3 regions of the Vibrio sp. QJM3NY_26 genome follow, and region 1 is predicted to be linked to each of the others. Evidence: predicted binding sites of a transcription regulator. Region 1 holds the regulator's gene; each other region holds the start of a gene.
What was found. Region 1 encodes PurR, which represses purine synthesis genes. Its sites were predicted from a motif close to TNANGNAAACGTTTNCNTNA; they were not measured.
Positions count from the first base shown of each region.

Region 2: a site for PurR is predicted at 7,629-7,648, ahead of purE (5-(carboxyamino)imidazole ribonucleotide mutase). Genes of this name have one in related genera too.
Region 3: a site for PurR is predicted at 6,038-6,057, ahead of glyA (serine hydroxymethyltransferase). Genes of this name have one in related genera too.

Region 1 is NZ_CM173515.1:2,265,554-2,276,674, reverse strand. It holds gene AC3CH4_RS09990 (alpha/beta fold hydrolase) at 1-480, shown strand, start outside; gene AC3CH4_RS09985 (putative signal transducing protein) at 629-946, opposite strand; gene AC3CH4_RS09980 (TVP38/TMEM64 family protein) at 1,000-1,680, opposite strand; gene AC3CH4_RS09975 (TfoX/Sxy family DNA transformation protein) at 1,816-2,406, opposite strand; cyclic di-GMP riboswitch class I at 2,534-2,619, opposite strand; gene purR (HTH-type transcriptional repressor PurR) at 2,790-3,794, opposite strand; gene torD (molecular chaperone TorD) at 4,111-4,758, opposite strand; gene torR (two-component system response regulator TorR) at 5,043-5,756, shown strand; gene elyC (envelope biogenesis factor ElyC) at 5,983-6,837, opposite strand; gene cmoM (tRNA uridine 5-oxyacetic acid(34) methyltransferase CmoM) at 6,953-7,738, shown strand; gene mukF (chromosome partition protein MukF) at 7,864-9,201, shown strand; gene mukE (chromosome partition protein MukE) at 9,182-9,988, shown strand; gene mukB (chromosome partition protein MukB) at 9,985-11,121, shown strand, end outside.
Region 2 is NZ_CM173515.1:3,389,867-3,400,987, forward strand. It holds rRNA gene AC3CH4_RS15200 (23S ribosomal RNA) at 1-1,444, opposite strand, end outside; tRNA gene AC3CH4_RS15205 (tRNA-Val) at 1,814-1,889, opposite strand; tRNA gene AC3CH4_RS15210 (tRNA-Lys) at 1,922-1,997, opposite strand; tRNA gene AC3CH4_RS15215 (tRNA-Glu) at 2,000-2,075, opposite strand; rRNA gene AC3CH4_RS15220 (16S ribosomal RNA) at 2,166-3,720, opposite strand; gene AC3CH4_RS15225 (gamma carbonic anhydrase family protein) at 4,295-4,840, shown strand; gene AC3CH4_RS15230 (DUF1488 family protein) at 4,837-5,106, opposite strand; gene aroE (shikimate dehydrogenase) at 5,120-5,950, opposite strand; gene hemF (oxygen-dependent coproporphyrinogen oxidase) at 6,029-6,946, opposite strand; gene tsaC (L-threonylcarbamoyladenylate synthase type 1 TsaC) at 6,966-7,523, opposite strand; gene purE (5-(carboxyamino)imidazole ribonucleotide mutase) at 7,719-8,204, shown strand; gene AC3CH4_RS15255 (5-(carboxyamino)imidazole ribonucleotide synthase) at 8,210-9,340, shown strand; gene AC3CH4_RS15260 (DNA topoisomerase family protein) at 9,427-9,996, opposite strand; gene AC3CH4_RS15265 (DUF494 family protein) at 10,009-10,485, opposite strand; gene dprA (DNA-processing protein DprA) at 10,489-11,121, opposite strand, start outside.
Region 3 is NZ_CM173515.1:2,654,511-2,665,631, forward strand. It holds gene tsaA (tRNA (N6-threonylcarbamoyladenosine(37)-N6)-methyltransferase TrmO) at 1-520, shown strand, start outside; gene AC3CH4_RS11695 (proline--tRNA ligase) at 622-2,337, shown strand; gene AC3CH4_RS11700 (tellurite resistance TerB family protein) at 2,562-3,251, shown strand; gene AC3CH4_RS11705 (YaeP family protein) at 3,438-3,641, shown strand; gene AC3CH4_RS11710 (DUF4250 domain-containing protein) at 3,643-3,834, shown strand; gene AC3CH4_RS11715 (hypothetical protein) at 4,067-4,393, shown strand; gene glyA (serine hydroxymethyltransferase) at 4,732-5,982, opposite strand; gene AC3CH4_RS11725 (YitT family protein) at 6,330-6,932, shown strand; gene AC3CH4_RS11730 (winged helix-turn-helix domain-containing protein) at 7,022-8,530, shown strand; gene AC3CH4_RS11735 (hypothetical protein) at 8,676-9,605, shown strand; gene treC (alpha,alpha-phosphotrehalase) at 9,704-11,121, opposite strand, start outside.

The sequences.
Region 1 (11,121 bases):
GAGCTAGCGGCTGGCCGTGTGCGTTCAATGGTACTGGGTGGTGCCGTGACTAAACTCAACACTCGCTCTCAAGTCTTAATCAAGTTGGGTAACTTGAGTAAGCACATCATTCCTTATATGTGGTTATACAGCCTTTTTGCTTACGTTGTGATGCCACAAAAAAGCCAAAAAGAATCACGTCACCTGTTTATCCGCGAAGCCAAAAAACTGTGCCAGAAAGAGTTCAAGCGCTGGTTTATCCTCACGGCTGATGTAAACCCATTGATGAAATACTTCAAAGACCGAGAGTTGCCGATTCCAACTTTGTATTTGATGGGCGAGCGAGACTACATGTTCATCAAGCCAGTAAAAGAAATGGTAGAGGCGCATAAGTCGAGCGAGCTAGTAGAAATTCCGAATTGTGGACACGTATGTAACGTAGAAAACCCTGAAGAATTCAATCAACGATCTATCGCTTTTATTCAAAAGCAAATTCAGTGATTATCTCGATTCTTCACCAGAACAGACGCTCGAATAGAATTGAGACAAAAACGGGAAGCTAATTTTAGCTTCCCGTTTTTATTTGGAGGAGGTATCTGACCGAGTGGTTATAAAAGGCCGTTGGAGCCACTTTACCTTTCAAAACCTGCTATTCAGGTGAAGCAGCACCGCACTGCCAACAAGAACCAAATTGTGCTTCGTTGACTTCATGACATTCTCCGCAACGCCACTCTTCATAAATGATTGAATCTTGCTGTTTCTGGTAGTCATTAACAACTGCCCAGGCTTTGCTCGCCAATTCTGGCTCATATAACCATACGTAGGGGTCAGTTTCTTCGGTAAATGGGATTTCCCCTTTCAAACCGAATAACCCTTCACCACGGACTTCACACGCAATATTCACACTTTCTAGTAATCCACGGATGATGTGGGCTTCTGTCGGATTCGATGCACTGAAGATTTTCATTGAGATAGAACCTTATCTGGCTATATGCGTTATTAAGCTATTATAGGTATACGTTATTCAGCCACAGGTGCTGAGCGAAATTTATTCATCAACCATTTAGCAATGATTGGGAATACACCCAGTAAGGCAAATGACAATAGTACTGAAGGGGACACGATACCCGAAAGTGAATCAATTTCCGCGAGTTGAGTACCAGCATTCAAGAAAACGGCAGTACCCGGTAACATTCCTATTTGACTTGTAATGTAATAGCGACTCACAGACATCGGTGTTAGACCCATCAACAGATTGATAAGGAAAAATGGGAATACAGGAATCAGACGCAGAGAAAACAAGTAAAATGCTCCGTCTTTTTCAACGCCCTTGTTAATCGTTGCTAATTTGTCACCAAATTTGGTTTGGATCCAGTCACGTAAAAGGTAGCGGCTACTTAGAAATGCGAGGGTTGCACCAATGGCACTGGCGAAAGAGACCAGCAGCAAACTATTCCAGAAACCAAATAGCGCAGCTCCTAACAGGGTCACAACAGCAGCACCAGGAATTGAGAAAGCAGTAATCATTACATACGCGACAAAATAGATAGCAGCGGCAGCAATGAAGTTGCTATCAATGTAGTCATTTAAAACGGCTTGTTGGGCCTTGGCATTTTCAAGCGTTAGGTATTGGCCGAAATTGACGCCTAACAAGACGATGGTTACGACCAACACAATACCCAATATCATTTTCTTACTCATTGATACTTCCTCTAAATTTTCAATGTATACCATTAGTATAGACAGACAGGCAAAGCATAGATTAACTTTCAGCAGATATAAAAAAAGCCGCAGTAAATGCGGCTTAGTTATGTATATAGTTTTTCACTTACAATGTTAATTGACGCGATTGATAAGCTCTTCACGACGCTGCTGCGGTATAACAGACCAATGTGTGCCATTGATCGCGCCTTCTAGCGCCCAAAGTAGTTCAATACTGACAGAAGACGCATGTGATTCTTTGATGGCGTTAAATGCGTTTACAGAGCCAGATTCATATAAACGTTCTACGGAATCGATCCCTGCTTTTTTCAACATACGCTCAGTGGCGAGTCGAAGGTTGGGCAGATCTTTGAGTCGAGTAGGCTTAGCTGAAGATTGCTCAGCTTTTTCTTCTTTAGCAAAACCCAGAGACGTCGTTGCAAGCTGCAAGATTTTCTCTTGGTCTTGCCACAGGCCTTCGGGTAAAGCGAAATATTTAGTAACGACAGGGAAACCACGTTTTTTGTAGACGTACGGTTGAAAGCCTTGTTGTTCGAACTGTTTCGTTGTGCATTTGTCTGCTCGTATGTGCAGCTGGTCATTTACAACCAGAGCAAACATAGTGTCATCAGCAAAAAGACCGAAGCCACCAAACATCGAGCGTGATTTTATTTTTCCTAGGGATTCAAATAATTTCATTGAATCCTTTAGTATCGGTTTATCCATGTTATTTATCTCGGTGTATTTGAACTACGCCACCAAATAAGCAGGTCCGAGAGATTAGCAAAATGTTGCAATTAAATTGTCAATTAGCCGTAAATTACTAAATTATTAGTAGTTACTGCATTTTGCCATCGGTAACCCCGCTACCATACCAACGAGTGGTTTAGGCCGGAAGCTTTGCGTCTCACTCTTTCAAGTGATTTGCCCTGTGCGTGACTGATTGAATAGAATAAAGTTTTTGTTGAATGAGGCTCACACTTGTTATTTCAAAATGTGATATTGCTTCAATTAATGATCTTTCCAGTATGATACCAGGTTCATTCATGTTGTTGATAAAAAAAGCGCACCTAAAGGTGCGCTTAATTATATTAAACTGAATTTATCAATTAATTTAACGTTTTAACTGTGCTTCGCTCAACAATTTCAGGGTGCATTTCGAACACACGCTTTTCATGGTCTTTATCTTTAATGCGTTCTAACAAAATTTCGAAAGCGTTCTTACCAACACGACGTTTGGGTTGGTGAACCGTTGTTAACGGTGGAGAGAAGTATTCAGCCAACTCGATGTTGTCATAGCCGATCACTGAAATATCTTCAGGGATACGAATTCCTTTCTCTTGCAATCTGCTCATTAGGCCGAGTGCCATTGTGTCGTTAAAACAGAATACGGCCGTTGGGCGATCTACCATCTTAATGATTTTCTCTGCAGCAAGAACCGCAGTATCACACTCGAAGTTACCTTCAATGATCATGTTATCATCGGTAGCAATCTTAGCTTCGTTGAGTGCGCGTTTGTAACCCGCGATGCGTTCAACACATGCCGCTTTGTCTAAGTGGCCACTTAAACAAGCAATCTTGGAGTGACCGTGCTCAATGAGGTATTTGGTCGCTAGGTAACCACCTTCCTCAGAGTTGTCGATGATCTTATCTGCTTGAGAACTCTCAGGGCCCCAATCCATAATCACTTTAGGAATGTCAGCGTGACGGTCTAACATGCCTCTTAGCTCTTCAGTTAGGTCAGAACACATAACTAAGATGCCATCTACACGTTTCTCTGCAAGCATTCGAATGTAGTCACGTTGCTTCTCATAGATACCGCCCGTATTACACAGAATCAAAGTGTAACCTTGACGGTAGCAGTAGCTTTCAACACCATCGATAACTTCAGAGAAGAATAGGTTAGTTGATTGAGTAACTAGCATGCCGATAGTGCGGGTTGTATTGCACTTCAAACTACGAGCAACGGCACTTGGTGCATAGTTCAGTTCGTCTACGGCTTTATTTACTTTTTCTTGCGTCGCTTCTGCAACAAAGCGAGTTTTGTTGATTACGTGAGAAACGGTTGTTGTTGATACGCCTGCTAAGCGAGCGACATCTTTTATAGTGGCCATGGTTTTATCCTATTAGAAGCTACTTTCCCAAAGTACGGAATGAAGTAGCCGTTAAGCTACCTAACTAAGAGCTTAAATTTGTAGGGCTCTTTGGGTACTAAAGTGCTAAAAAACAAAAAACCGCTATTGAGCGGCTTGTCTTAACACCGAAATGCTCAAAACTATAATAAGCATAGCATTTCGTGAATGTTTCATATTTTATCGTTTGCGGTCACAATTTTAGACTGACTAGAAATTACTCGCAATAAAATTCACCCGGAAATCCGGGTGAATTGTCACATTCTTCTGAATTTATTTAACGAGTCATCCAATAAGCTTATTCACCAGCGAGGTATTGGGTGTCCAATTTACAGAATGCAAGTAGCAGAGATGAGACTGATGCGTAGAAACCGAATTCGTCAACGTCATGACATTTAACGTTGAACTTTGGTACCCAAGTAAGAAGTTGTTGCTCGATAAATTGCTGTTGAACAATGAACGATTTCTCTAGCTCTTCTTCAAGTTCCGTTTCATTAGAACGGATGATCAAGTTGCCAAGGAAGTCGAGTGCGATAGCGATGTGGTCAGCTGGTTCTTTTAGGTCTTGGTTCACCACTAAGTTGTGCTTGGCCATGATCTCTTCCATATCTTTTGCTGGCTTATCATTCAAAAGGCCAGTCTCACCGATATACATAGAAGCGTAAGGAAGTGCGCCATGCTTATCTGTTTTTAAGAATAAGTCACAGAAGTCAGCAGACAATTCTAGTTGAGCATCCTCACGCGTTTGTAGGCGGTTTAGCGCATCCACTAGGCTATCGATCGCCGGCTTTAGTGTTTCATTTTCGCCTAAACCAGTTAGGAAAGAACGAATTTCAACAGAGTGGTAGTGATCGAGTTCTTCTTGAGTGAGCTCTTTAGCGAATAAGCTTGATAGCCACCAGTATATTTCTGCTCTTTGCTCGTTGAACGCTTTCGTATCTTTCATTTCTTAGATCCTGATTTAGTCTTGTGGTGTTACTTATATGCATCTTGAAGTTACTTGTGCAAAGCACACCAAGGCTGAATAACAAGGTTATTTGCGAAACGCAAAGTTACTCGTTAGTAGTAATGCCTATATTGAATTGCGATGGACGATAAATAGCAAGGTTTAAGATTGTCTTGTATCAAAAAAGATCCATGTTTCTGGCTTTTATCTTGTGTACCACTAGAATTGTTACGAGTTATGAATAGAATAGTCACTGAAACTATTAAATAAGAAAAGTGGTGTAGATGAGCTATCACGTATTAGTCGTAGAAGATGATGTGGTAACCCGCAGTAAACTGGTCGGATACTTCCAGAACGAAGGTTACACAGTAAGCGAAGCGGAAAGCGGCGCTCAAATGAGAAACGTGTTAGAAGATAATAACGTTGACCTCATTATGCTGGACATCAACTTACCAGGCGAAGATGGATTGATGCTAACTCGCGAATTACGCAGTCAATCAGACATTGGAATTATTTTAGTTACTGGACGCACGGATAGCATCGACAAAATCGTTGGCCTTGAAATGGGCGCTGACGATTACGTTACTAAACCCTTCGAACTTCGCGAGTTATTGGTTCGAGTTAAAAACCTACTTTGGCGCATTTCTGCCGCTCGTAAAACAGCAGCAGGTAAGGTTGAAGAGACTGAAGACGAATCTGTGGTTCGTTTTGGTGAGTGGACGTTTGATATCCCTCGTCGTGCGCTAAGCAAAAACGGCGAACCGGTAAAACTGACTAAAGCTGAATATGAACTGTTGGTTGCGCTCTCTTCTTACCCTAACCAGGTATTAAGTCGTGAACGCATTCTGAATATGATCAGCCACCGAGTGGATGCTCCAAACGATCGAACTATCGACGTGTTAATCCGTCGTATGCGTGCGAAGATGGAGTTTGACCCTAAGAATCCACAAATTTTTGTAACGGTTCACGGTGAAGGTTACATGTTCGCTGGTGATTGATTTCCTTTAGGAATGACTAATCAACAACGATATTTAAACGTAAAAAGCCGAGACATCATTGATGTCTCGGCTTTTTTATTGTTTAGCTTTTACTGTTTACGAACTGGAAACCTGCAAATTACTTGGTTAATCAGTTTTGCCTATCTGGTCGAGTCTACAGATAAAACTATGTTTACAGGTAAGATTATGTCTACTGATAAGATCCAGTTTACTTATTCGGTTGAGTTTATTGAGGCTGCGCCGCAGAAATACCACCGTCATCTTCAACTAAGCGAGATGTTTCAGGAACAACAATGGGTTCTTCAACGGTGTCATTACTTGTATCAAGCCAATCACGCAGGCTTTGCCACATCAACCCCATTGTTTCGTGCCAGTAACGCTCAGTTTGTTCAAGGTAAAGAGCTTTGGGCATGTACTTATTCCAAGGTTCAACAATCCCTTCTTGTGCAAGGTAGTTGGTTGGTGCTGGTAATGGCCTCATGCCGGCAGCATGGAATTCATTCAATGCGCGAGTCATATGGCTAGCGGAAGTTACCAGTACCATTCTTTTATTTTTAACGAACGCAGCGGCTTGGCGGGCTTCTTCCCAAGTGTCTTTTGCTGTTTCAAGCAGAATGATATCGGGCTTTGAGACACCTAGTGCCAACGCAACTTTGGCCATCATTCTAGCATTGCTCACTTCAGTGCCTGCGCCATAGCCCGACAAAATGAGTTTTGCACCAGGGTAAAGGCGTAGAATACGAATCCCTTCACTTAAACGCATTAGACCGGTGCGACTAAGCTCTGATGTTGGTGGGATTTGGTCGTCTACGACGTGACCACTTCCGAGAACCATCACGTAATCGATGGTTTCATCGACAGGTAAAAAAGCGGTGTGTTGCCTTTCCATTGGCATTAAAAGTTGATTAGAAACTGGCTGGAAAGCGATGAGGAAAATACCACAGAGGGCTGAAAGGGTGATTAGGCAACCCGTCTTCCTTTTGGTAGTAAACATCACTAGGGCTAAACCCAGAAAAGCGAGAATTAACATTGCTGGCAGTGGCATCAGTAACGAAGACACTACTTTTTTCAGCTCAAACATATCCGAATAGTCCGAAAAAACATCACTTAGTAGTAAAAAGAGACATCGCCTCTTTATTCCTGAAATTCCTGTGACAGAATAGCAGGCACGATAGGACATAATAACTCAAGTAGCCGTGACTGAAGACCGTAATTTCGACGATATTGCCCACAAATTTGCAAAAAACATTTACGGCTCTGACAAAGGAGAGATCCGTCAGATCATCGTATGGGAAGATTTAGAACAAGCTTTGAGCAAATTTGAGCAATCAGCTTCGCCGCTGCATGTGCTTGATGCTGGAGGCGGCCTTGCGCAGATGTCGCAAAAAATTGCGTCGCTTGGGCATAACGTTTCTCTTTGCGACCTCTCTTCTGAAATGCTGAAGCTAGCAGAAGAAAGTATCAGCGAAGCGGGTTTGTTAGATCAGTATCGATTCATCCATTCTCCGGTACAAAAAGTCGCAGAACATCTCGATGAGAAAGTCGATTTTTTGATGTTTCATGCCGTAATGGAATGGCTCGCAGATCCTAAAGAGGCGCTTGATTTATTGTTGGAGCAAGTAAACCCCGGTGGCGTTGCTTCGATAATGTTTTACAACCACCACGGATTAGTCCTGAAAAATGTGATTTGTGGCAACATTCCTCATGTATTGAATGGGATGCCACATCGAAAACGGTTTAAGCTGCAACCACAAAAAGGCTTGAAGCCAGAAGAGGTTTACCAATGGATAGAAGACGCCGGTCTAGAAATCTGTGGTAAATCAGGCATTCGCTCTTTCAGTGACTACATAGGTAATATGGAGTACATGGGCGATTACCAATTTGAAGATGTATTGGAACTAGAAAAACAGCTATGTCGCCAAGAGCCATATCTGTCGCTAGGCCGTTATATTCACGTTTGGGCTCAAAAACCTGCGCAATAACTGCGGTGAATGTGGTAAAAGAAGCCACAACATGCGCTATGCAATTGTAACAAGCCCGCGTCATAAAGAAATAGGCGTCATATCTAATACGTTCGATATGACGAAGAACAGTAACAGGAACCACAATGAGTGAAATGACTCAAACTGCCGAAGAGCAGCCAATTGATGAGTTGGTGGGCTGGGTCAAGCAGCATGATTTTTCATTAAACTTGCCACCAGAGCGCTTAGCATTTTTGATTGCTATCGCAGTACTAAGCAATGAAAGGTTCGATGAAGAGTTGGGCGAAGGTGAACTGCACGATGCATTTACCATTGTCACTCGCCTGTTTGAAGATACTGGCGAAGCGTCTGCGTTTCGTGCCAACAATGCCATCAATGAGCTAGTTAAACAGAAGTTGATCAGCCGCTTTACCAGTGAAATCACCGATGGTGCGAGCATCTACCGCTTATCACCGTTGGCCGTTGGTATCTCTGATTATTACTTACGTCACCGTCAGTTCTCTAAATTAAAACTGTCTATTCAGCTTTCTATGGTTGCCGATGAGATGGCAAAAGCCATTGAAGCTGCGCAGAAGGGCGGAACTCCGGGGCATTGGAAAAAGAACGTTTACGGCGTGCTCAAATATTCAGTTGGTGAAATTTTCGATCAGATTGATCTTAACCAACGTGTTATGGATGAGCAGCAACAAACCGTTAAGCAGCAAATTGCCGATCTTTTAAATAAGGACTGGCGAGAAGCGATTAATAACTGTGAAGCTTTGCTATCAGAAACTTCTGCGACGCTAAAAGAATTGCAAGATACCTTGCAAGCGGCCGGTGACGAACTGCAAACCCAGATCCTCGATATTCAAGAAATTGTGTACGGTGACGATGAACTCGAGTTCGTAGGCGAAACCTTGTTTGGTTTGCAAATGAAACTCGATCGAATCACAAGTTGGGGCCAACAGGCGATCGACTTATGGATCGGTTATGACCGTCACGTGCATAAGTTTATCCGTACCGCGATTGATATGGATAAAAACCGTGCCTTTAGCCAACGCTTGCGTCAGTCGGTTACCGACTACTTTGATGCGCCTTGGCTACTGACCTATGCCGATGCTGAAAAGCTGACCGATCTTCGTGATGAAGCGCTCGTGCTTCGTGATGATGAAGTGATGGGACAAGCGCCAATCGACGTTGAGTACGAAGAATTTGAGCAAGTGAATGATCTGCTTTCAGAACGAATTGCAGAGATGTTAAAAGCTCACAAACAGCAAGGCGCGCCAATTGACCTTGGCCTTGTGCTACGCGATTACCTCGCAGCACACCCTCGCACACACCATTTTGATTTAGCCAGAATTGTTGTCGACCAAGCCGTGCGCTTAGGTTACTCAGAGTCTGACTATCAGGCTATTCAGCCGGATTGGCAGGCAATCAATGATTTCGGTGCAAAGGTACAAGCAAATGTCATTAACAAGTACTGATGATTACATGCCAGAGAAACTGGTAAAAGCGATAGCGAACCCGTTGTTCCCTGCGCTAGATAGCATGCTGCGTTCAGGTAAGCATGTTTCAACCGAAGACCTAGACAACCACACGTTGCTTTCTGATTTTGAAGTGGAACTTCAGCATTTTTACCAACGCTACAATACGGAACTGGTAAAAGCGCCGGAGGGTTTCTTCTACCTGCGTCCGCGTTCTACGTCTCTGATTGGCCGTAGTGTGTTGTCTGAGCTAGACATGCTGGTTGGTAAGGTGTTGTGTTTCTTATACCTAAGCCCAGAACGTCTTGCTCATGAAGGTATCTTCACCAATCAAGAACTGTTTGATGAATTGATGTCGTTAGCGGATGAGAAAAAGCTCATGAAGCTAGCAACGAACCGCGCATCTGGTTCTGACTTAGACAAAGAAAAGCTCTTTGAAAAAGTACGTACTTCTTTGCGTCGTTTACGCCGTATCGGCATGCTGATTGCGATTGGTGAAACCGGCAAGTTCCGTATCAGCGAAGCGGTATTCCGCTTTGGCGCTGACGTTCGTGTTGGCGACGATATGAAAGAAGCGCAATTACGTCTTATCCGTGATGGTGAAGCTGTGGTTCATACCCAAGAACCTAACCAAGGCAGCTTGTTGAATGAAGAACAAGCAGAAGCGGTATCAGAACTAGAAGCAGATGTAGACGAAAACGGTCAACAAGACATTTTTAACGATCAAGCTGACTTTGACTTAGAGTCGAACGATGGTGAACAAACAAAAGTAGAAGGTGAAGCATGATTGAAAGAGGCAAGTATCAATCATTAACCATGATCAATTGGAACGGCTTCTTTGCTCGCACTTTTGATATTGATGGATTGGTTACAACGCTTTCTGGCGGTAACGGTGCAGGTAAGTCGACCACAATGGCGGCATTCATCACAGCATTAATCCCTGACCAAAGCCTTCTCCATTTCCGTAACACAACGGAAGCGGGCAGTTCACAGTCATCTCGTGATAAAGGCCTTTACGGCAAGCTTCAGCCGGGCGCATGTTATGCGGCGCTAGATGTGGTGAACTCTCGTAACCAACGCCTATTGTTTGCAGTAAAACTGCAGCAAGTAGCGGGTCGTGATAAGAAAGTAGACATCAAACCGTTCGTAATCCAAGGCCTTCCAAGCCATGTAAAACCAACGGATGTGTTGATTCAGAACGTTTCAGACAGCCATGCTCGCGTATGTCAGTTAAACGACGTAAAAGCGGCGGTTGCACAATACGAAGGCGCGCACTTTAAAGCGTTTTCTTCGATTGTTGATTACCACTCACAGATGTTTGAATACGGTGTAGTACCGAAGAAATTGCGTAACAGCAGCGACCGTTCTAAGTTCTACCGCTTAATTGAAGCATCACTTTACGGTGGTATTTCTAGTGCGATTACGCGTTCTCTGCGTGATTACCTTCTACCGCAAAATGGTGGCGTGAAGAAAGCATTCCAAGACATGGAATCAGCACTACGCGAAAACCGCATGACGCTAGAAGCGATCAAAACGACTCAGTCGGATCGTGACTTGTTCAAGCACTTGATCACGGAGTCTACGAACTACGTGGCAGCAGATTACATGCGCCATGCCAACGATCGTCGCAACAAGCTTGATCAAACTATGAAGTTCCGTGGTGAACTATTTGGTTCTCGCGAAACCTTGCTTGATCAAAACAACTTGTTGAACCGCGTTCAAGAAGAGCTTGAGCTGTTGGTCGATCAAGAATCGGCACTAGAGCAAGATTATCAAGCGGCTTCGGATCATCTTCAATTGGTTCAAACTGCACTGCGTCAGCAAGAGAAAATTGCTCGCTACAGTGAAGATTTAGAAGAGCTTAATGAGCGTCTCGAAGAGCAGATTATGGTGGTTGAAGAAGCTCAAGAACGAGTACTT
Region 2 (11,121 bases), 1.1 Mb from region 1:
AACCGTCGCCAGGCCCACCTAGCCTTCTCCGTCCCCCCATCGCAATTGTAAGAAGTACGGGAATATTAACCCGTTTCCCATCGACTACGCCTTTCGGCCTCGCCTTAGGAGTCGACTTACCCTGCCCCGATTAACGTTGGACAGGAACCCTTGGTCTTCCGGCGAGGGAGTTTTTCACTCCCTTTATCGTTACTCATGTCAGCATTCGCACTTCTGATACCTCCAGCAGCCCTTACAGACCACCTTCAACGGCTTACAGAACGCTCCCCTACCCCACATATCCTAAGATACGTAGCCGCAGCTTCGGTGTATAGCTTAGCCCCGTTACATCTTCCGCGCAGGCCGACTCGACCAGTGAGCTATTACGCTTTCTTTAAATGATGGCTGCTTCTAAGCCAACATCCTGGCTGTCTGAGCCTTCCCACATCGTTTCCCACTTAGCTATACTTTGGGACCTTAGCTGGCGGTCTGGGTTGTTTCCCTCTCCACGACGGACGTTAGCACCCGCCGTGTGTCTCCCGGATAGTACTTACTGGTATTCGGAGTTTGCAAAGGGTTGGTAAGTCGGGATGACCCCCTAGCCTTAACAGTGCTCTACCCCCAGTAGTATTCGTCCGAGGCGCTACCTAAATAGCTTTCGGGGAGAACCAGCTATCTCCAGGTTTGATTGGCCTTTCACCCCTAGCCACAAGTCATCCGCTAATTTTTCAACATTAGTCGGTTCGGTCCTCCAGTTGATGTTACTCAACCTTCAACCTGCCCATGGCTAGATCACCTGGTTTCGGGTCTAATCCTAGCAACTGTACGCCCAGTTAAGACTCGGTTTCCCTACGGCTCCCCTAAACGGTTAACCTTGCTACTAAAATTAAGTCGCTGACCCATTATACAAAAGGTACGCAGTCACACCACGAAGGTGCTCCTACTGCTTGTACGTACACGGTTTCAGGTTCTATTTCACTCCCCTCACAGGGGTTCTTTTCGCCTTTCCCTCACGGTACTGGTTCACTATCGGTCAGTCAGTAGTATTTAGCCTTGGAGGATGGTCCCCCCATATTCAGACAGGATATCACGTGTCCCGCCCTACTCGTTTTCACTGATTATGATGTGTCGGTTACGGGGCTATCACCCTTTATTGCGAGACTTTCCAGACTCTTCACCTGCATCATTAAAAGCTTAAGGGCTAATCCAATTTCGCTCGCCGCTACTTTCGGAATCTCGGTTGATTTCTCTTCCTCGGGGTACTTAGATGTTTCAGTTCCCCCGGTTTGCCTCCTGTTGCTATGTATTCACAACAGGATACTTGCTTATGCAAGTGGGTTTCCCCATTCAGGAATCCCAGACTCAAAAGGTTATTACTACCTAATCTGGGCTTATCGCAAGTTATTACGCCTTTCATCGCCTCTGACTGCCAAGGCATCCACCGTGTACGCTTAGTCACTTAACCATACAACCCGAAAGGGTCTTAGCGTATGGCAACTAACCAAGGTTTTTGGTTGTCATCAAGAAGGGTTAATTCTCAATGACTGTTTGCCGGACTCAATTGTGAATCAAATAAATTTGATTCGAATACAAGACACTTGAATGTGTTTGTTGTGTTTATCTAATGAAAGATAAACATTGAGAACTTTTAAATTTGATTAACATGACTCGTAAGTCAGTTAATCAGTCAGCTTTCCAAATTGTTAAAGAGCATGAGACTTTAAGAACCAGTGTTCTAAAATTCACATTTTCTAAAGACTCTCAGGGTCAAACATACCAACCAACGACAAAAGAAGTGGTTTGGATATGAATATAACCAAGAATTTTTAGAGAATGGTGGGCGATACCGGGCTCGAACCAGTGACCCCCTGCTTGTAAGGCAGGTGCTCTCCCAACTGAGCTAATCGCCCACGATAGTTTTAATTCCTTCGCGGAGAAAGAATGGTGGGTCGTGCAGGATTCGAACCTGCGACCAATTGATTAAAAGTCAACTGCTCTACCAACTGAGCTAACGACCCAATGGTATCCCGTAGGGGAGTCGAACCCCTGTTACCGCCGTGAAAGGGCGGTGTCCTAGGCCTCTAGACGAACGGGACACTGGATATTGAAGAACTTGGGAGTTCTTCGTCTCTTTACTTTTCTAAACCTAATCAATCTGTGTGGACACTCATCGTGGTATCTTCGTATAAGGAGGTGATCCAGCCCCAGGTTCCCCTAGGGCTACCTTGTTACGACTTCACCCCAGTCATGAACCACAAAGTGGTGAGCGTCCTCCCCGAAAGGTTAAACTACCCACTTCTTTTGCAGCCCACTCCCATGGTGTGACGGGCGGTGTGTACAAGGCCCGGGAACGTATTCACCGTGACATTCTGATTCACGATTACTAGCGATTCCGACTTCATGGAGTCGAGTTGCAGACTCCAATCCGGACTACGACGCACTTTTTGGGATTCGCTCACTATCGCTAGCTTGCTGCCCTCTGTATGCGCCATTGTAGCACGTGTGTAGCCCTACTCGTAAGGGCCATGATGACTTGACGTCGTCCCCACCTTCCTCCGGTTTATCACCGGCAGTCTCCCTGGAGTTCCCGACATTACTCGCTGGCAAACAAGGATAAGGGTTGCGCTCGTTGCGGGACTTAACCCAACATTTCACAACACGAGCTGACGACAGCCATGCAGCACCTGTCTCAGAGTTCCCGAAGGCACACCTGCGTCTCCGCTGGCTTCTCTGGATGTCAAGAGTAGGTAAGGTTCTTCGCGTTGCATCGAATTAAACCACATGCTCCACCGCTTGTGCGGGCCCCCGTCAATTCATTTGAGTTTTAATCTTGCGACCGTACTCCCCAGGCGGTCTACTTAACGCGTTAGCTCCGAAAGCCACGGCTCAAGGCCACAACCTCCAAGTAGACATCGTTTACGGCGTGGACTACCAGGGTATCTAATCCTGTTTGCTCCCCACGCTTTCGCATCTGAGTGTCAGTGTCTGTCCAGGGGGCCGCCTTCGCCACTGGTATTCCTTCAGATCTCTACGCATTTCACCGCTACACCTGAAATTCTACCCCCCTCTACAGCACTCTAGTTCACCAGTTTCAAATGCAGTTCCGAGGTTGAGCCCCGGGCTTTCACATCTGACTTAATGAACCACCTGCATGCGCTTTACGCCCAGTAATTCCGATTAACGCTCGCACCCTCCGTATTACCGCGGCTGCTGGCACGGAGTTAGCCGGTGCTTCTTCTGTTGCTAACGTCAAGATGCGCAGCTATTAACTACACACCCTTCCTCACAACTGAAAGTACTTTACAACCCGAAGGCCTTCTTCATACACGCGGCATGGCTGCATCAGGCTTTCGCCCATTGTGCAATATTCCCCACTGCTGCCTCCCGTAGGAGTCTGGACCGTGTCTCAGTTCCAGTGTGGCTGATCATCCTCTCAGACCAGCTAGGGATCGTCGCCTTGGTGAGCCATTACCTCACCAACTAGCTAATCCCACCTAGGCATATCTTGACGCGAGAGGCCCGAAGGTCCCCCTCTTTGGCCCGTAGGCATTATGCGGTATTAGCCATCGTTTCCAATGGTTATCCCCCACATCAAGGCAATTTCCTAGGCATTACTCACCCGTCCGCCGCTCGACGCCCATTAACGCACCCGAAGGATTGTTAGTGTCGTTTCCGCTCGACTTGCATGTGTTAGGCCTGCCGCCAGCGTTCAATCTGAGCCATGATCAAACTCTTCAATTTAAGATTTTGTGACTCAACGAATACTGACTTCAAAACTAATATTCATGTAAACATGAACATGTAATTCTAAAGCTATTACCATTCCAACAGAATGGTAATGAATTGACTGTGCCAAAATTAAGTAAACTTAATTTTGTATTGGTCACTCAGTTCATTGAAATCAAGTTTGTTACCGAAGTAACTGTTTTATCCAAAGGATAAAACGTTTTGATATTCATCAACGAGTGCCCACACAGATTGATAGGTTTAAATTGTTAAAGAGCTTTTCCTTTTTGAGCTTCGCTCAAATCGGACGGCCATTTTAGCGATTTAAGTTTTAGTGTCAACCACTATTTTCAAAACTTTTTTCAAGCGCTTAGCTTGGCTAATTTGGCTTGTTGATTCGTTTTGGTTTCCTAAGAAGCCTTCCCGTTTCAACGAGGTCGCATTATAGAGATTTCGATCACACTGGCAAGCCCTTTTTGAAGTTTTTCTTACTTTTTTGATTGTTCGAGCGTTTTTTGTTCAAAACACCTCATTATCACTAGTATTCCCCTTAATTAAGGGCTTAAGGTACCTATATAAAGGAGGACTTATGAGTTCAATACGCAGTTATAAAGGAATATCCCCTCAGATTGGACAAGGTGTCTATATAGATACAAGTTCGGTACTGGTTGGTGATATCAAAATCGGTGACGACTCTAGCGTGTGGCCTTTGGTTGCAGCTCGAGGAGATGTGAACCACATTCATATTGGGGAAAGAACGAATATCCAAGACGGCAGCGTCTTGCATGTCACCCATAAGAATGCAGAAAACCCTGACGGTTATCCTCTATTAATAGGTAATGATGTCACTATCGGACATAAAGTAATGCTGCATGGCTGTACTATTGAAGATCGCGTACTTGTTGGCATGGGAGCTATCGTGCTTGATGGCGTTATTGTTAAAGAAGAAGTGATGATTGGTGCTGGTAGCTTGGTTCCACCTAATAAGGTACTTGAAAGCGGTTATCTATATGTAGGAAGCCCAGTAAAACAAGCACGCCCATTAAATGATAAAGAGCGTGCCTTTTTACAGAAGTCAGCTGACAACTATGTTCAGAATAAAAACGACTATCTAGACTCTGTGCTTCCAGTCTAAAGCGCTTTGATCTGAATCCGATTAGAGGAGTCATACTCCTCTTCTTCTATTAACTCTTCCGCTAGCTCTTCAATATCGAAACGTAACTCTGAAAAGATAACTAAAGCTTGATCGCCCTCTTCTATCTCTTTACCTGCCAATCGTGATAATTCTTCAATAGATAAGACACATTCGATCAATGCACCCGACTGTTGTGCTGGGAAGGTGATAGATTGATTCTCTTCATCCCAATCTTGGATATCAGGAAATAGAATTGATTGATTCATTATTTATACCTTGTTACATCTCTAGGTTTTTACGTAATTCTCTTAAAATCTGTTTTGTTCCCGGACGAAGGCCACGCCAAAGCATAAAGCTCTCTGCTGCCTGCCCCACTAGCATACCCAAGCCATCATAAGCAGCATGAACACCGTTATCTAATGCCCATTGATTAAATACTGTGGTTCCAGATCCGTAAACCATGTCATAAACGGCGCTATTAGAATTGAAAATAGCATCAGATACTTCAGGAAGCTGCCCGCTTAGACCAGACGAGGTCGAGTTAATAATGACATCAAAGCCTTCATTAACATCACTTAGCCCCATCCCCTTGATGTTGCCATGCGAAGAAAACATCTCAGCCAGAAGTTCAGCCTTGGAGCTGGTTCGATTAGCGACCACCAGCTGTTGTGGCTTTTGGTCGAGAAGAGGTTGAATCACTCCTCTCGCAGCACCACCAGCGCCAAGAAGAAGAACGCGAGCTCCTTTTAACGCAACTTGATGTTGAAGAAGGTCTTGAACTAAGCCTTCACCATCGGTGTTATCACCAATGATCTCTCCATCATCTAGCTTCTTAAGTGTGTTTACGGCACCTGCTAGTTCAGCTCTTTCAGTCAGGCGATTAGCGAACTGATACGCATCTTCTTTAAAAGGTGCTGTGACGTTACACCCTCGACCACCTTCGCTGAAAAAGGCTTTAGCAGCAGTGATAAATTCACCATTATCTGGCTGTAATGCTGTATAGGTAAGTTGTTGGCTGGTTTGGCGAGCAAATAATGTGTGAATGAATGGCGATTTGCTTTGCCCAATAGGATTACCGAAAACGGCATAACGATCTACTTGCTGTGTCATATCCTTACCTAACAGAAATAATAAAAAGGGTCATCTATATTAGATGACCCTATCACTATCCCTATAAGGAAGGAAGAACTACCAAACTCGAGGTTTTAGGTAATCACTATAAAGCAGAGCTTCTGGTGACCCTGCTTGTGGTTCGTAACGATATTCCCAACGAGCCAACGGCGGCATCGACATCAATATAGACTCTGTGCGACCACCGCTTTGCAGGCCAAATAAGGTGCCACGGTCATACACTAAGTTAAATTCAACATAGCGACCACGACGATAAAGTTGGAAATCACGCTCGCGCTCACCATAAGGCGTCTGTTTGCGTCGCTCTACAATTGGTAAGTATGCGGCTGCAAAACCTTCACCGACCGCCTGCATATAAGCGAAGCTCTTTTCAAAGCCCCAATCGTTTAAGTCATCAAAGAACAGACCGCCAACACCACGTGTTTCATCACGGTGAGGTAGATAAAAGTACTTATCACACCACTCTTTATGTTCTTGGTAAACGTCATCACCAAATGGTGCACACAGGTCTTTAGCAGTTTGATGCCAAGATTGGCAATCTTCATCGACAGGATAGAATGGCGTTAAATCAAAACCACCACCGAACCACCAGATAGGATCTTCCCCTTCCTTTTCGGCAATAAAGAATCGTACGTTCGCGTGTGAGGTTGGGATGTATGGGTTTTTAGGGTGGATAACTAATGAAACCCCCATCGCTTCAAACTTACGTCCGGCTAATTCAGGACGGTGAGCGGTTGCAGAGGCAGGCATAGCCTTACCAGCGACATGAGAAAAGTTAACCCCACCTTGCTCAAATACCGCACCATTGGTCATCACGCGAGTTCGACCACCGCCGCCTAAACGATCTCCAGGTTCACGCTCCCATGCATCCTCTTCAAACAGTGCAGTGCCATCAGCTTGCTCAAGCTGCTGGCAAATCGAATCTTGTAGGCTCAGTAAAAACTGTTTTACTGCTTCTTTATCAATTGCTGACATCTTTCTTCCTTTGCAGGGTTTAACCCTGTCTTAATATTTTCGACGTTTTTGCATCTCTAATTTCGCTTGGCTTCTCACGACCACCCGTTTGACCTTCTAGAATCGCGACTAAGTGTTGACCCAGTTGCTGTTGAACTTCTTCAGTCGTCATACAAGGCGGTTCACCTGTCAGGTTAGCACTGGTCGAGGTTAACGGCTTACCGAATTCATTACACATTCTTTGAACTAAAGGGTGATCCGTCACTCGCACCGCGATGGATTCAAATTGGCCACTGACCCAGTCAGTTACTTTACTGCTGGTTGGCATTATCCAAGTCACTGGTCCCGGCCATGTTGCTTTTACGGTCGCTAACTGCGCTTCCGTCAACTGGCTTTCATCAATATAGGGCAGCAACTGCTCGTAACTCGCTGCAATTAGGATCAACCCTTTCTCCATCGGCCGCTGTTTTAAATCGAGCAATTTCTTAATGGCTTGTGGATTATCGGGATCACAACCGACCCCAAAAACGCCTTCAGTCGGGTAAGCAATGACTTCACCTTGTTGTAATGCCTGCAAAGTATGTTGAAAGTTATCCAAGGGTTGCCTCATTAATTCTGTTATCGAACTCGCTAAGTGTACAAATTATCATTCACTGTGACTAAAGCTATTTGTTTATAAAATGTATCAATTAACAACTTAGACTGACGCAAACGTTTTCCTTAAGCAATTTTACCCGTATAATGCGCGCAAAATATCTAATCACTAATTAAATCGTACCTGAAGGAGTTTGAGATGACTGTCGGTATTATCATGGGTTCTAAATCTGATTGGCCAACAATGAAGCTAGCTGCAGAAATGTTGGATCAGTTTGGCGTGGCGTACGAAACAAAAGTGGTTTCTGCTCACCGCACACCTCAGTTGCTTGCAGATTACGCAACCAGTGCGAAAGAGCGCGGTATTAAAGTGATTATTGCTGGTGCTGGCGGTGCAGCGCATCTTCCGGGCATGGCTGCAGCTTTCACAAGCGTACCTGTTTTAGGTGTTCCTGTTCAGTCGAAAGCACTCAAGGGCATGGATTCTCTGCTTTCTATCGTACAGATGCCAAAAGGCATTGCGGTAGGTACTTTGGCTATCGGTGAAGCTGGCGCTGCCAATGCTGGTATCCTAGCAGCCCAAATCATTGGTACTCACAATGAAGAAGTGATGGCAAAAGTAGAAGCGTTCCGCTCTGAGCAAACAGAAACGGTTCTGGCTAATCCAAACCCTGCAGAGGACTAATTCCCATGCATGTTCTTGTGTTAGGCGCGGGCCAACTTGCTCGCATGATGTCCCTAGCTGGGGCGCCGCTGAATATTGAAATTTCTGCTTTTGATGTTGGCAGCAAAAATATTGTTCACCCATTAACGCAAGCGATTCTAGGCAGCGGCTTAGACAATGCGATTGAGCGTGCGGACGTCATTACTGCTGAATTCGAGCATATCCCTCATGATGTACTTGAGGTGTGTGAGCGCAGCGGTAAGTTCTTACCGACAACAGAAGCAATCAAAGCTGGCGGCGATCGTCGCCTTGAAAAAGCCCTGTTAGACGAAGCAAACGTGAAAAATGCTAAGTACTACGAGATTAACTCTCGCGAAGACTTTGACGCTGCGATCGCTCACGTTGGCTTACCAATGGTATTGAAGAGCACACTTGGTGGCTACGATGGCAAAGGTCAATGGCGCTTAAAGACATTAGATAATGTTGACGCGACTTGGGCAGAAATGGCTGAGTGCATCGCTGCAACAGACAACCAAGCGATTGTTGCTGAAGAGTTCGTTCCGTTTGATCGCGAAGTATCACTGGTTGGTGCTCGTGGCGCTAATGGCGAGATTCAAGTGTACCCACTGGCTGAAAATGTTCACACCGATGGCGTGTTGAGCTTATCGACAGCGATTGATGACATTGAACTGCAAGAGCAAGCAAAAACCATGTTCAAAGCTGTTGCAGAACGTTTGGATTACGTTGGTGTACTCGCGCTAGAGTTCTTTGATGTTCAAGGTTCACTGCTGGTGAATGAGATTGCACCACGTGTTCATAACTCTGGCCACTGGACACAACAAGGCGCTGAAACTTGTCAGTTTGAGAACCATCTACGTGCCGTATGTGGGATGCCATTAGGCAGCACTAAGCTGATTCGTCCAACCGCAATGATCAACATCCTTGGTGAAGATACCCTACCTGAAGCAATTCTTGCTCAAGGTGGTTGTCATGTTCATTGGTATGGTAAAGAGAAGCGTGAAGGTCGTAAGATGGGCCACATTAACGTGAGCGCTGACTACAACGCAGAGCTGCAAAGAGCGCTATGCTCACTGGCAGACATTCTCGATAAGCAAGCCTACCCTGCTGTGCATGAATTTGCTGAGCAGATGAAGTAAATCTACATTGCTTGATGGATATAGAGCGTTTATTGGATATAGAAACGGCGCTCATTGAGCGCCGTTTTTTTGTCTATAACATCAAGTTATTGAGATTGAATGTGATGACACTTGCGATCAGCACATTGCTTCTTAGTGCCACTGGCCGTTTTCTTCTCCAGCAACAGCGGGAACTGACACTGTTCACAACGACCTATAACAGGTGGCTGATTAACGGCGAACTTACACTTAGGGTAGTTATCGCACGCATAGAAGGTTTTGCCATAGCGAGATTTACGCTCAACCAAATGGCCTCTGCCACACTCAGGACAAGCAACAAGTGGCTGCTCTTCAGGTTGTTCTTTTGGTTGGTCCAAAGATTCGATGTGATTACACGTTGGGTAGCTACTACAACCAATGAACATACCAAAGCGACCTTGCCTTAATACCAATTCGTTTTGGCATTTAGGACACGGCACACCCAGCTCTTTCACTACGTGGCCATCGTTCTGATGCAGAGGTTTGATGTAATCACAGCTAGGATACTGCTTACAGCCTAAAAATGGGCCATGCTTACCATGACGAAGCTGAAGCTCTCCACCACACTGTGGACATGGTTCATGCTCTAATGCATGTTCATGTGCCGAAAAAAGCTGATTATCAATCTTACTACTCATGACAAGCCTGTATTAATGCAAGATACCTTGCTCTTTGGTGTACAACAGCTCTTCCATTTGCGTGTAAGCACTTTCATTACCCGGCACATTAAATAGCACCATTAAGATAATCCATTTCAGATCATCCAATTCAAATTCGCTCGTCTCAAGCCCCATCACACGATCAATCACCATTTCACGAATCTCTGTCGTGAGTACGTTGATCTGTTCAAGGAACAATAAGAAACCTCGGCACTCCATATTAATACGTGAAATCTCTCGACTGGTATAAATACGCATCGAGGTATTGGAACACATAGTAATCGCCGCTTGATTCTCAGTATCTTGCAATGCCGCAAGATCTTCTAACCAATGGAGGGCCTTATAAATATCATCTTGGTGAAACCCTGCTCGAAGAAGCTCATCTTCCAGCTCATCTTGATCCACCTGCAATTCAGAATCGCTATGGATGTAGGTTTCAAACAAGTACATCAGTATGTCCATCATCATAGCTTAGCCTCTCCCCTTTCGAATATAGCCACCGGAAACTGCAACAACATGCCCTGAGAGCTCAAGCTCTAAAAGCTGCATCATGACCTCATGCACAGGTATATGGGTTCTCTGTGCCAAAATATCAACGGGTGTCGCCTCTAACCCTACGTTAGCTAACAGCTGTGGAAATGGCAATTGTTCATTTTCCCCCATACTGGGCGTAGGTTCGAACAAGCTGGGTTGCTGATCGATAGACCAGTCTAACAGACTCTTTATTTCAATCAGAACATCTTGTGCACTCTGTACCAAGCATGCTCCAGCTTTGATTAAGCTATTACCGCCACGGCTGGTTGGGTTATGAATAGAGCCAGGAAGCGCAAACACCTCTCGGCCTTGCTCCATAGCATAGCGAGCTGTAATCAAAGAACCACTCTTCTCAGCCGCTTCAACCACCAAGGTTCCGAGCGATAACCCACTTATAATACGGTTACGGCGAGGGAAATGTTCAGGTCGTGGTTTGGCACTTGGGCGAAACTCTGAAATCAACGCACCATTTTCACAGATCCTATCGGCTAAATTTCTGTGTCGCGCAGGATAAATGGAATCCAATCCAGAACCCAATACAGCAAAAGTTTCCCCTCCTTTATCTAGAGC
Region 3 (11,121 bases), 390 kb from region 1:
TTTGTTCGATAAGAACCTTGAAGCAGGCTGGAAACCAACAGTGAGACCACCTCGCCTTGGCGGGAATGAACGTATTGGTGTCTTCGCGTCTCGTGCCACATTCAGACCGAATGGAATAGGCATGTCTGCAGTTGAACTCAAAGGGGTATCTCAAGAAAAGGGACAAACTTGGTTGGACTTAGGCAGTGTTGATCTCGTTGACGGCACACCTATCATAGACATCAAGCCTTATATCCCCTACTCGGATTCGATTCCCGATGCACTAGGAGGGTTTGCCGCCGATGAACCTGAAGTGTTAGATGTGAGCTTCTCGCAGCAAGCCCAAAGTAAGCTGTCTGGTCACCCACAGGCGCGCCATATCATTCAGGTGATCAAAGAAGTGTTAGGCCAAGATCCACGACCCGCCTATAAGAAAGGCAAGCCAGACAGTAAAGAATATGCGGTAAATTTGTTCGATCTTAACGTGAAATTCGTTGTTGAAACGCTTTTCATCAATGTTACCGACATTGAACGCTTTTGAGATCCCAAATAGGCTGATATTATATACGGCTATATCAGATTTGCTGTCGTCACTAACTGCAGCAAGTTTTCTTTTATCAATGATGAAACGGATACCATAGAATGCGTACCAGTAACTACCTTCTTTCTACTCTGAAAGAGACTCCAAACGACGCAGAAGTTATCAGCCACCAGCTGATGCTACGTGCAGGTATGATCCGTAAGCTAGCTTCAGGTTTATATACTTGGCTACCTACTGGTCTACGTGTACTGCGTAAAGTCGAAAATATCGTTCGCCAAGAGATCGATAATGCAGGTGCCGTTGAAATCTTGATGCCCGTAGTTCAACCGTTTGAGCTTTGGGAAGAGACAGGCCGTTCTGAAAAGATGGGTCCTGAGCTACTTCGTTTCACAGACCGTCATTCTCGTCCGTTTGTTCTTAGCCCAACAGCAGAAGAAGTGGTAACGAGCCTAGTACGTAACGAGATCAGCTCTTATAAACAGCTTCCTCTAAATCTGTACCAAATCCAGACTAAATTCCGCGATGAACGCCGCCCTCGTTTTGGCGTAATGCGTGCACGTGAATTCTCTATGATGGATGCGTACAGCTTTGATATCGACAAAGAAGGCTTAGAAAAGTCTTACCAAGCGATGCACGATGCTTACTGTAAAGCATTCGACCGCATGGGCCTTGAGTACCGTCCAGTATTGGCAGACTCTGGCGCAATCGGCGGCAGCGGCTCTCAAGAGTTCCACGTTCTTGCTGAAAGCGGCGAAGACCTAATCGCATTCTCTTCTGAGTCTGATTACGCAGCGAACATCGAGAAAGCAGAAGCACTAGCTCCAACGACTGAAGCGGCAGCGCCAACTCAAGAGATGGAACTTGTTGATACGCCAAACGCAAAAACAATCGCAGAGCTTGTAGAACAACACGGTCTAGCAATCGAGAAGACAGTTAAGACTCTATTCGTTAAAGCATCTGATGAAGTAGAAGCAAATATCATTGCACTGATCATCCGTGGTGATCACGAACTGAACGAAGTGAAAGCAGAGAACCTTCCACAAGTTGCTTCTCCGCTAGAGATGGCTTCTGAAGAAGAAATCCGCGCACTTGTTGGTGCAGGTCCTGGTTCACTTGGCCCTGTTGGTCTAGAGCTACCATTCATCGTTGACCGCTCTGTAGCAGTAATGAGTGACTTCGGCGCTGGCGCAAACGTAGACGGTAAGCACTACTTCGGCATCAACTGGGGTCGTGACGTTGAGCTTGCTCAAGTTGAAGATCTACGTAACGTTGTTGAAGGCGACCTTAGCCCATGTGGTCAAGGTACTATCCAGCTTAAGCGCGGTATCGAAGTTGGTCACATCTTCCAACTAGGTAATACTTACTCTAAAGCAATGAACTGTAACGTGCTTGGTCCTGATGGTAAGAGCGTAATCCTAGAAATGGGTTGTTACGGTATCGGTGTTTCACGTGTTGTTGCATCGGCTATCGAGCAAAACCACGATAAATTCGGTATCACTTGGCCAGATGCACTAGCACCGTTCCAAGTTGCTATCGTACCAATGAACATGCACAAATCTGAGCGCGTTAAAGAAGCCGCTGAGAAGCTATACGCTGAATTAACGGCTATGGGTATCGAAGTTTTATTCGATGACCGTAAAGAGCGCCCTGGTGTTATGTTTAAAGATATCGAGCTTGTGGGTATCCCTCACACTATCGTTATCGGTGATCGCAGCATGGACGAAGGTAACTTCGAATACAAAAACCGTCGTACTGGTGATAAAGAAGTTATCGCAATGGACACGGTTATCGAGCACCTTAAAGCTCAACTAGCTTAGTAATTAAGTAACTGAATAAGTCTGTATTGACTAAATAATTGGTTACTCGCTAGATAAACATTGAAAGGCTGCCATTAGGTGGCCTTTTTTGTGCCTGTCATTTCGCTTCAAACTCCCTTCTATTTATCAGTAGAGTAAATAACGTAAGTTAATCCCCTGTTCATCTTTAAATCCGTATATTGGTGTCATCAACTTTTTGGACATGCTCACCATTGGAGGTATCGATGGATATCAAAAGCTTACTGAACCAAGCACTTAAATCAGATCTCGTTAAACAAGGCACTCAGAAACTTTCACAAGGGTCTTCAAGTTTAAGTGGCCTAACTCAAGGCAGCAATGACAAGAGTATCAACAAAAGCACGCTCGGAGCCTTCGGTGCAGGCGCAGTTGGCGGAGGACTCTTAGGTGCGTTAATGGGCTCGAAGAAAACCAAGAAAATGGGTAAGAAAGCCGCTGGTATTGGTGGCGCAGCAGCACTTGGCGCTCTCGCTTACAAAGTCTACAACGACTATCAGTCTAAACAAGGCCAAACACCGAATGCCGAACAAGCTCAATTTGATGAGAACGACTCAAACCATAGTGTGCTGATTCTAAGATCTATGATTGCTGCGTCCAAAGCCGATGGTCATGTCGATGAGGGGGAGATGGCAAAGATCGAGCAAGCGGTCGAAAATATGGGCGCGGACTATCAACTGACTAAACTGGTCTCTGAAGAACTGCACAAGCCACTCGACCCAAGTGAGATTGCTCAGCTCGCAACTTCACCTCAACAAGCGAGTGAGATCTACTTAGCCTCTTTGATTGTGGCTGACGAGCAGAATTTTATGGAGAAGGCCTACCTCAGAGAGTTAGCTAAGCAACTCAACCTTGCAGATGAAGTTACTTATCAACTTGAACAGCAGATATCTGGTTAATCATTAGATACTAAGCGACTCGTAAAGAACGACTCAAATGGCAAGCTAGCAAAGTAATACATTGAGCATTAACAGAATGAGATATTGAGCAAGAACAAACTAACTCTGAACTTAATCAGATCCACTTTGTTTTTGCTTATCTCTATGTGTATATTGAGATCAGTTATCATTTGGTTAGGTATAAAAATGAAAGTATACGATTGTTGTGATTTGGTGCGTGCACTGTATTCTCAAATTGGCAGTGGCGACCAAGGCTATATCCCTAAAGCGATCACCTGCGCGGTAAAAACATTGAATGACCTTGCTGCAGATGAATCTCTTCCTAAAGAAGCACGTGATCGCGCTGCATTTGCCGCAGCCAACCTGCTGATCTCAGATTTCGAGGACTAATATGAACCTCGCTAACTTTGAAAAGATGGACTCTGTGATGTTGATGAGCATCGTCAACATGAAGCTACGTGACGACTTCGGCGGTGATTTGGATCGAGTAGTCAACTTCTACGAAATCGACAAAGCAGCCTTGATCGCTAAACTTGCATCTGCTGGTTTTGAGTTTCTTCCAGAAGCCAAACAGTTTCGATAGTCATTTAAAACAAGCTTGATTTTGAAAGGCCAGCCTCAGTGTTGGTCTTTTTTATTGGTGATACGTATTGGATAAACATGTAGTTAGCCAGTTATAAATTATCTGTCTACATCTATACTTTTATATCTTAGAGTCAACCAACGCTCCTTGAACCAAAGCGTATTGTTGTATAGGCTACCTCAAATAGCATATAAAACTCATCACCCAATCTGATGATAGCGAAGGATTAACAATGAAAAGACTCGGACTTTTGGCAGTTTTCGCTGCAACACTGACTGCAGGTTGCGCTTCAAATACACAGCAAGACAACTTTCGTGAAGCCTCTTTTGAGCTGTGTAATACCGAAGTCGATATCTACTCAGTAAGCCATGATGAGCGAATTCGTATCGTCTGTTCTGATGGTTCTAAATTCGCTTTGAACAGCGAAGATACACTAGAAGTAATGCGTGATATCAACATCGACTACTGCGACGGCGAAGGCTTAGGCAAATTCAACGAGAGCCGCACCTACTACTCGTTTAGATGTAAGTCAGGTACTTTACTGAGCATCAAAAAGTAAAACCGATACCAACAAACAGCAAAGGGTTGATGTGCAAACATCAGCCCTTTTTAGTACCTGCCTTTCTGTATTCTCAGATAACCCAACGCTCATACCGACCAATACAAAAAAGGCCCCTATACAGGAGCCCTTCAAATCGTATGTTTCAATCAAATAGATTTAGTTCAAGGAAAAGGCGCGGAGTTTTCAGCACCTTTCCCTAAAACAAAAAGGGACTCAATGAGCCCCTTTAAAAGTACTTTTCAAAGTAGTCGTTTGAAATTTTAGGAGAGCACGCGGAGCTTACGGATGTAAGTGAGCATGCTCGACAACGAAGTTCAAATTACTACGAAGAAAAATTAAGCGTAAACCGGTAGACGCTTACAGATCTCTAGTACTTTTGCTTTAGTTGCTTCGATAACAGACTCATCACCCATGTTATCTAGGATGTCACACATCCAACCTGCTAGCTCTTTCGCATCGGCTTCTGAGAAACCACGACGAGTAATAGAAGGAGAACCGATACGGATACCTGAAGTAACGAACGGGCTACGTGGGTCGTTTGGTACTGAGTTCTTGTTCACTGTGATGTTAGCTGAACCTAGTGCTGCATCTGCTTCTTTACCTGTGATGTCTTTGTCGATTAGGTCAACTAGGAACAGGTGGTTCTCTGTAGAACCTGAAACGATGTTGTAACCGCGAGCTAGGAATTCAGCAACCATTGCTTTTGCGTTAGCAACTACGCGTGCTTGGTATTCTTTAAACTCTGGCTCTAGAGCTTCTTTGAACGCTACTGCTTTACCAGCAATAACGTGCATTAGAGGACCACCTTGGCCGCCAGGGAATACTGCTGAGTTCAGCTTCTTGTATAGATCTTCGCCTTCGTTAGAAAGGATAAGACCACCACGAGGACCAGCAAGCGTTTTGTGCGTTGTTGTTGTAACAACGTGAGCGTGTGGAACTGGGTTCGGGTAAACACCTGCTGCGATTAAACCAGCAACGTGAGCCATATCTACGAAGAAGTAAGCACCTACTTTGTCAGCGATTTCACGCATGCGCGCCCAATCACAAACTTGAGAATAAGCTGAGAAACCACCGATGATCATCTTAGGTTTGTGCTCGATTGCGAGAGCTTCCATCTCTTCGTAATCGATTTGGCCAGCTTCATCGATACCGTAAGGAATGATGTTGTAAAGCTTACCAGAGAAGTTTACTGGAGAACCGTGCGTTAGGTGACCACCGTGCGCTAGGCTCATACCTAGAACGGTATCGCCAGCATTCAATAGCGCCATGTATACAGCGTTGTTAGCTTGAGAACCTGAGTGAGGTTGTACGTTCGCGTATTGAGCGCCAAACAGTTCACATGCACGTTCGATTGCTAGAGTTTCAACTTTATCTACGAACTCACAACCGCCGTAGTAACGCTTACCAGGGTAGCCTTCAGCGTATTTGTTTGTAAGTTGAGAACCTTGAGCTTCCATTACACGTGGGCTTGTGTAGTTTTCTGAAGCGATAAGTTCGATGTGCTCTTCCTGACGAAGAGTTTCTTCTTGGATAGCTGCGAATAGGTCTGCATCGTAATCAGCAATGTTCATGTCACGCTTAAGCATCTGTATCTCCTGACTCAGATTGTACTGAAAGTTTCAAAAAAACCACACAACGACCGAAAGCAAACGTTTCCGTCACCGTTTTGATGTGACGCATTCTACATAATTTGATCTAGGTCATAAAGAGCTAATTGCAATTTTATCATGCAGTTTTTTCATAATCACATATAAGATTCATCATGGTTATTAAGCTTATCCAACCAAAGATGACGCTTACTGTCAATTTTACGCTTTACACCCTGTAAAACGCAGATTACATAGGTTTACCTTAATTTTACCCCTCAAGCTACCGAAAGCTAAGGTTTTTCTCTACTATGCACGCCTTTATTGGTTAGGTAATTATTAAAACGATGGAAAAACACTCACGTAAAGAAGATTGGGTAGCTATTCTCACTGGCACGTTTTTAGTGGCGTTAGGCGTCTTCTTTTTACAGTCAGCGAACCTGCTTACCGGTGGTACTACTGGCTTGGCTCTGCTTTTGAGTCAATTCTTACCTGTAACCTTCGGTATTTTGTACTTTGTGGCCAACTGTCCATTCTATTTATTAGCGTGGAAACGATTTGGCCGTAGCTTTGCCATTAGCAGTGCAATTGCTGGTGCGTTAGTTTCTGTGTTTGCTGATCATTTATACCTAGTTATCTCACTAGAAGTTCATAACGAGATCTACTGTGCTGTTGCCGGTGGCTTATTAATGGGCTTAGGTATGTTAATCCTATTCCGTCATCGCTCCAGCTTGGGTGGCTTCAACGTATTATGTTTGTTCATCCAAGACCGCTACGGCATCTCTGTAGGTAAAACTCAGATGGGCATTGATGCCTGTATTCTGTTTGCTTCTTGCTTCTTCGTATCGCTTTGGGTAATTGCCGTTTCGGTATTGGGCACCGCAGTATTGAACATCGTATTGGCAATGAACCACAAGCCTACTCGTTATTCGGTCAACTACGCGTCTTAATTCCAGTTATCCAATCAATGAATTACTAGCTGTTTTTCATAACAAAAACAGCTAGTATTTAGCTTTTATAAGCTACCCTCTCTTTTCTTATGCAAGATTACCTCTCTAACGCCAAAGACACTCAAACCTCGATCTCTATTGAAGGTTTAGAATTCAACCCAGTCACACGTGTCTTGAGTAGCAACGAGCAGGTCATCGATTTAGAACCTCGTTCTATTGAATTACTCGAACTGTTTCTTACTAGCGTGGGTGAGCCTATCGCAGCTGAGCAGATCATCGAATCAGTTTGGCAAAGTAACTTCATTTCAAAGAATGTTCTCACTAATAGAATCAGTACATTGCGTTCTGTATTGCAAAAGCACCTACCAGAAAGCGATGCTACTAAGATCTTGGTGACCTATCCACGCAAAGGATACTTTCTCAATCCGAGCTCAGTGAGTCTGGCCAATACAGCAGTCGAAATTACAGAAGTAACCGAGCCACCTCAGGCCAGCCAAAAGACGTCGCCGCTTAACCTCTTATTACTGTCATTCTCTGTTGTGTTGCTGATAAGCACCGCGACTCTAGGTTATATGTTTTGGCACTCGTCAAACCAAGCCTCCGAGCTAGAACGCACACAGAGGCTGATTCCTAAGGTCGAACTATTACTGAACCGCATCGATGCCATTGGTGATAATGCGAGAACGCGCCGAAAATCCGTTAAAGCGCTACTGCTCCAACAGCAAATTGAATACGCTTATACCGATTTAGCCAACCAAGATGCTCCGAGTTACTTCGTTGACCCAATAGACAGTACTCCTTTCTTTCCGGGCGCAAAAAACATGCGTACCAGTGACTACCTGCTCAATATTCAATTAAAGGATCAGGAGGTCGATACAAGTCTTGCAGCTAAAGTCAGCCTTATTTATCCAAGCTCGGGCAAGCTTGCCTTTCGTGGGGTCTACTCAATAGAGTTAGATAACCTCAATGAAGACTTGATGGAGATAAATAGAGAGCTGGCAAACTACTTTGCTCTACCTGCTCCGCTATCACCAGAATGGTCTGTCAGCGATAAAGAACTAAACCATTTGCTTAATGAACAAACGCTAAAGCTGGATAGCGTGCCACTCAACGTGATGACTGCAACATTGATTGCACGACAAATGGCGCTCTTTGAGACTGACCACCAGCGACTGATCAGTTTCACTAGCCTTGTGCAAACACGCTTTAAGTTGATTCCCGATGAGCTCAAACTCTGGCTTGGGATTATCCACTTCAAGTTAAGAGACCTGCAAACTGCCAAAGAGTTTCTGACCAATACGGCGGGTAACTCGACCATCGAGAACGCACTGGTCTATATGATGATTTCCCATATTGCCTACAAGCAAGGGGATATGGATAAGTTTCGCCTCAACTACATGGAATCCTTGGTCGCGTTACTGCGAGTGGTTCCTTCAGAAGAGTTGTTTGCTCGCTTATCCAAACCTGAGTCGAAATCGACCTGTCTCCAGCCTTGGAAAAATCTAAAATTGAGCATCAATGAGCCACTGATCATCAAGCAATGGGAAAACCTAATGCTTAACTACTGCACGAATGTCGGCCATCAATTTTCCGAATGAATAAATATAAATCACTTAAAAACAATAAGTTAAACATAAATTAAGATCTTATGTATCTTCGTTTTTTGCCCTATTAACCCTCTCAACAATAGCATTCCTAAAAACAACAGGCCGCTCTAGGCCAACTATATTAGGAATGCTCAACATGAATAAATCTATGACGCTGCTTGCGACTTCTCTCTTTGCTTTATATGGCTGTGGAGGTGGCTCTTCTTCATCAGGCTCAACTGGTACAACTCAGTTCGATTACCCGATCAACAACTCTCAGTTTGCACCGAAGAACATCACACTATTATCGTACCTAGTATCAGAAGATGGTGAAGAGAACACAGTGTTGGATCTTGCATACCGAGACATCAGTTCTGAACTGATGTTGGCCAATATTCAGTTGGAATTGGATAAGCTAGCTATCTCTAACACTACTAAAGGTGTTGCTGAACTAGAGAAGCTAAAGGCAACGGTAGAGAGCATGGTAAACAGCGGTATCAACGACTTCTATGCTGCAGATGTGACGGTGCAAAGTGAGACAGACAGTGAGCTGTTTTACAAAGGCAGTGATGGCTTTGTTAACTCAGTTGATGCCAATATAGAATTGAGCAACGGTGAGACTGTCGACTTTTTAGTGACCAACCCAGTATTCAAATCCTCAGGCAGTACAGTAAAAGAAAAAAGCCCAAATATTAGCCACAGCAGTAGTTCAGTCGGGCTTTCGTTTGAGGTTACTACTGGCCAACTAGAAGCCTTGCTTGATGATTTTTATGAAGGTGATATTGATGATTTAGGACCGTCAGACACACAATGTGAATTCCATTGGCAGCAACAAGTTTCTGAAAATGGTCAGCGCTCAACGGTAACGGTTAAAGGTAAGAAAATTGAAACGGCGTACCTGAAAGTTGAAAACACTTACAACGTTGTTTGTGATGGGTATGATTCAGCTGAATTTCAAAGCAATACCGAGACATGGTTTAACCCAAATTTTGGCGTTGTGAAAATGATGGACTGGGATGAAAAGAATGGCACGCAACTGAGCGAAACAGTGTGGGTTCTCGATTCATTTACGGTCAATAAAGGCTAAGCAATCGAATAAGACGTCAATGTTAAATTAGAAGAAAGCTTTGAGCCTGACATTTGGAATTCAGGCTCAAAGCTTATACTCGCATAGGGGAACGAGTATTATTGCTCTATCAAGAGAATTCTTGTTTCATACGGTCGCAAGATCATCGTATTTACAGAAACTGGCGACGGATCTTCAGGGTAATTCCCCAATAGCAATTGCGCTTCATCCAGATCAAGTTCGTTAGGCAACTCAACCTGACACGCTTCACCATAATAGTTGTTAATGCACAGCAGAGTTTGTCCTTCACTCTCACGAGAGTACGCAAATACCGACGGGTGCTCAGGCAATAAATCTTGATAGCTGCCATGAGTAATCACGGACACTTCTTTACGTAACTCAATCAAACTCTTATAGAAATAGAATACCGAGTCTTTATCTTCAAGCGCTTGCTCAGCGTTGATCTCAGTGTAGTTATTCGCAACATCTAACCATGGCTGTGATAGCGAAAAGCCAGCGTACGTCTCACTGTTCCATTGCATTGGTGTACGAGAATTATCACGTGATTTCTGCGCTAAAATAGCCATCATATCTTGATGAGCCACACCATCACGGTTCACCATGATGTCGTACATATTGGTACTCTCTACATCACGATACTGGCTGATCTCGGTGTAACCCGGGTTGGTCATACCAATCTCTTCACCTTGATAGATATACGGTGTGCCTTGCATCATGTGGACTGACGCAGCAAGCATCTTGGCTGATTCAACGCGATATTGCTGGTCGTTACCCAAGCGGCTCACGACTCTTGGTTGGTCGTGGTTACACCAAAATAACGCCCCCCACCCTTTGCCGTTCAAACCGGTTTGCCAGTGATTGAAGATCGACTTGAGCTGTAAGAAATCAAACGGTGCATTGGTCCACTTCTCACCATTGGTGTAATCAACCTTAAGGTGGTGGAAGTTAAACACCATTGATAGCTCGCTGTTATCAACATTTGAATATTGCTGACAATGTTCCAACGTGGTTGAAGACATCTCGCCGACGGTCACGCTGCCGTATTTCTGGAATACCGCTTCGCTGATCTCTTTCAGGTATTCGTGCACACGTGGACCATCGGTATAGAAACGACGACCATCACCGATATCATCGTTAGGGAAATCTTGTTGCTTCGAAATTAGGTTGATCACATCCAAGCGGAAACCGTCAACGCCCTTCTCAGCCCAGAAGCTGATAACGTCTTTCACTTCTTCGCGTACAACCGGGTTCTCCCAGTTGAGGTCAGCCTGTTCTTTGGCGAATAAGTGTAGGAAGTATTGCCCTGTCGCCTCATCGAGTTCCCACGCATTACCACCGAACTTAGACTGCCAGTTAGTTGGTGCTTGGCCATCTACGGGATCTTTCCAGATATAGTAATCGCGATACGGGCTGTTTTTATCGCCCAAAGCAGATTGAAACCATGCATGCTCTGTCGAGGTATGGTTTACCACGATATCCATCACGATGCGAATGCCACGTTGATGCGCTTCAGACA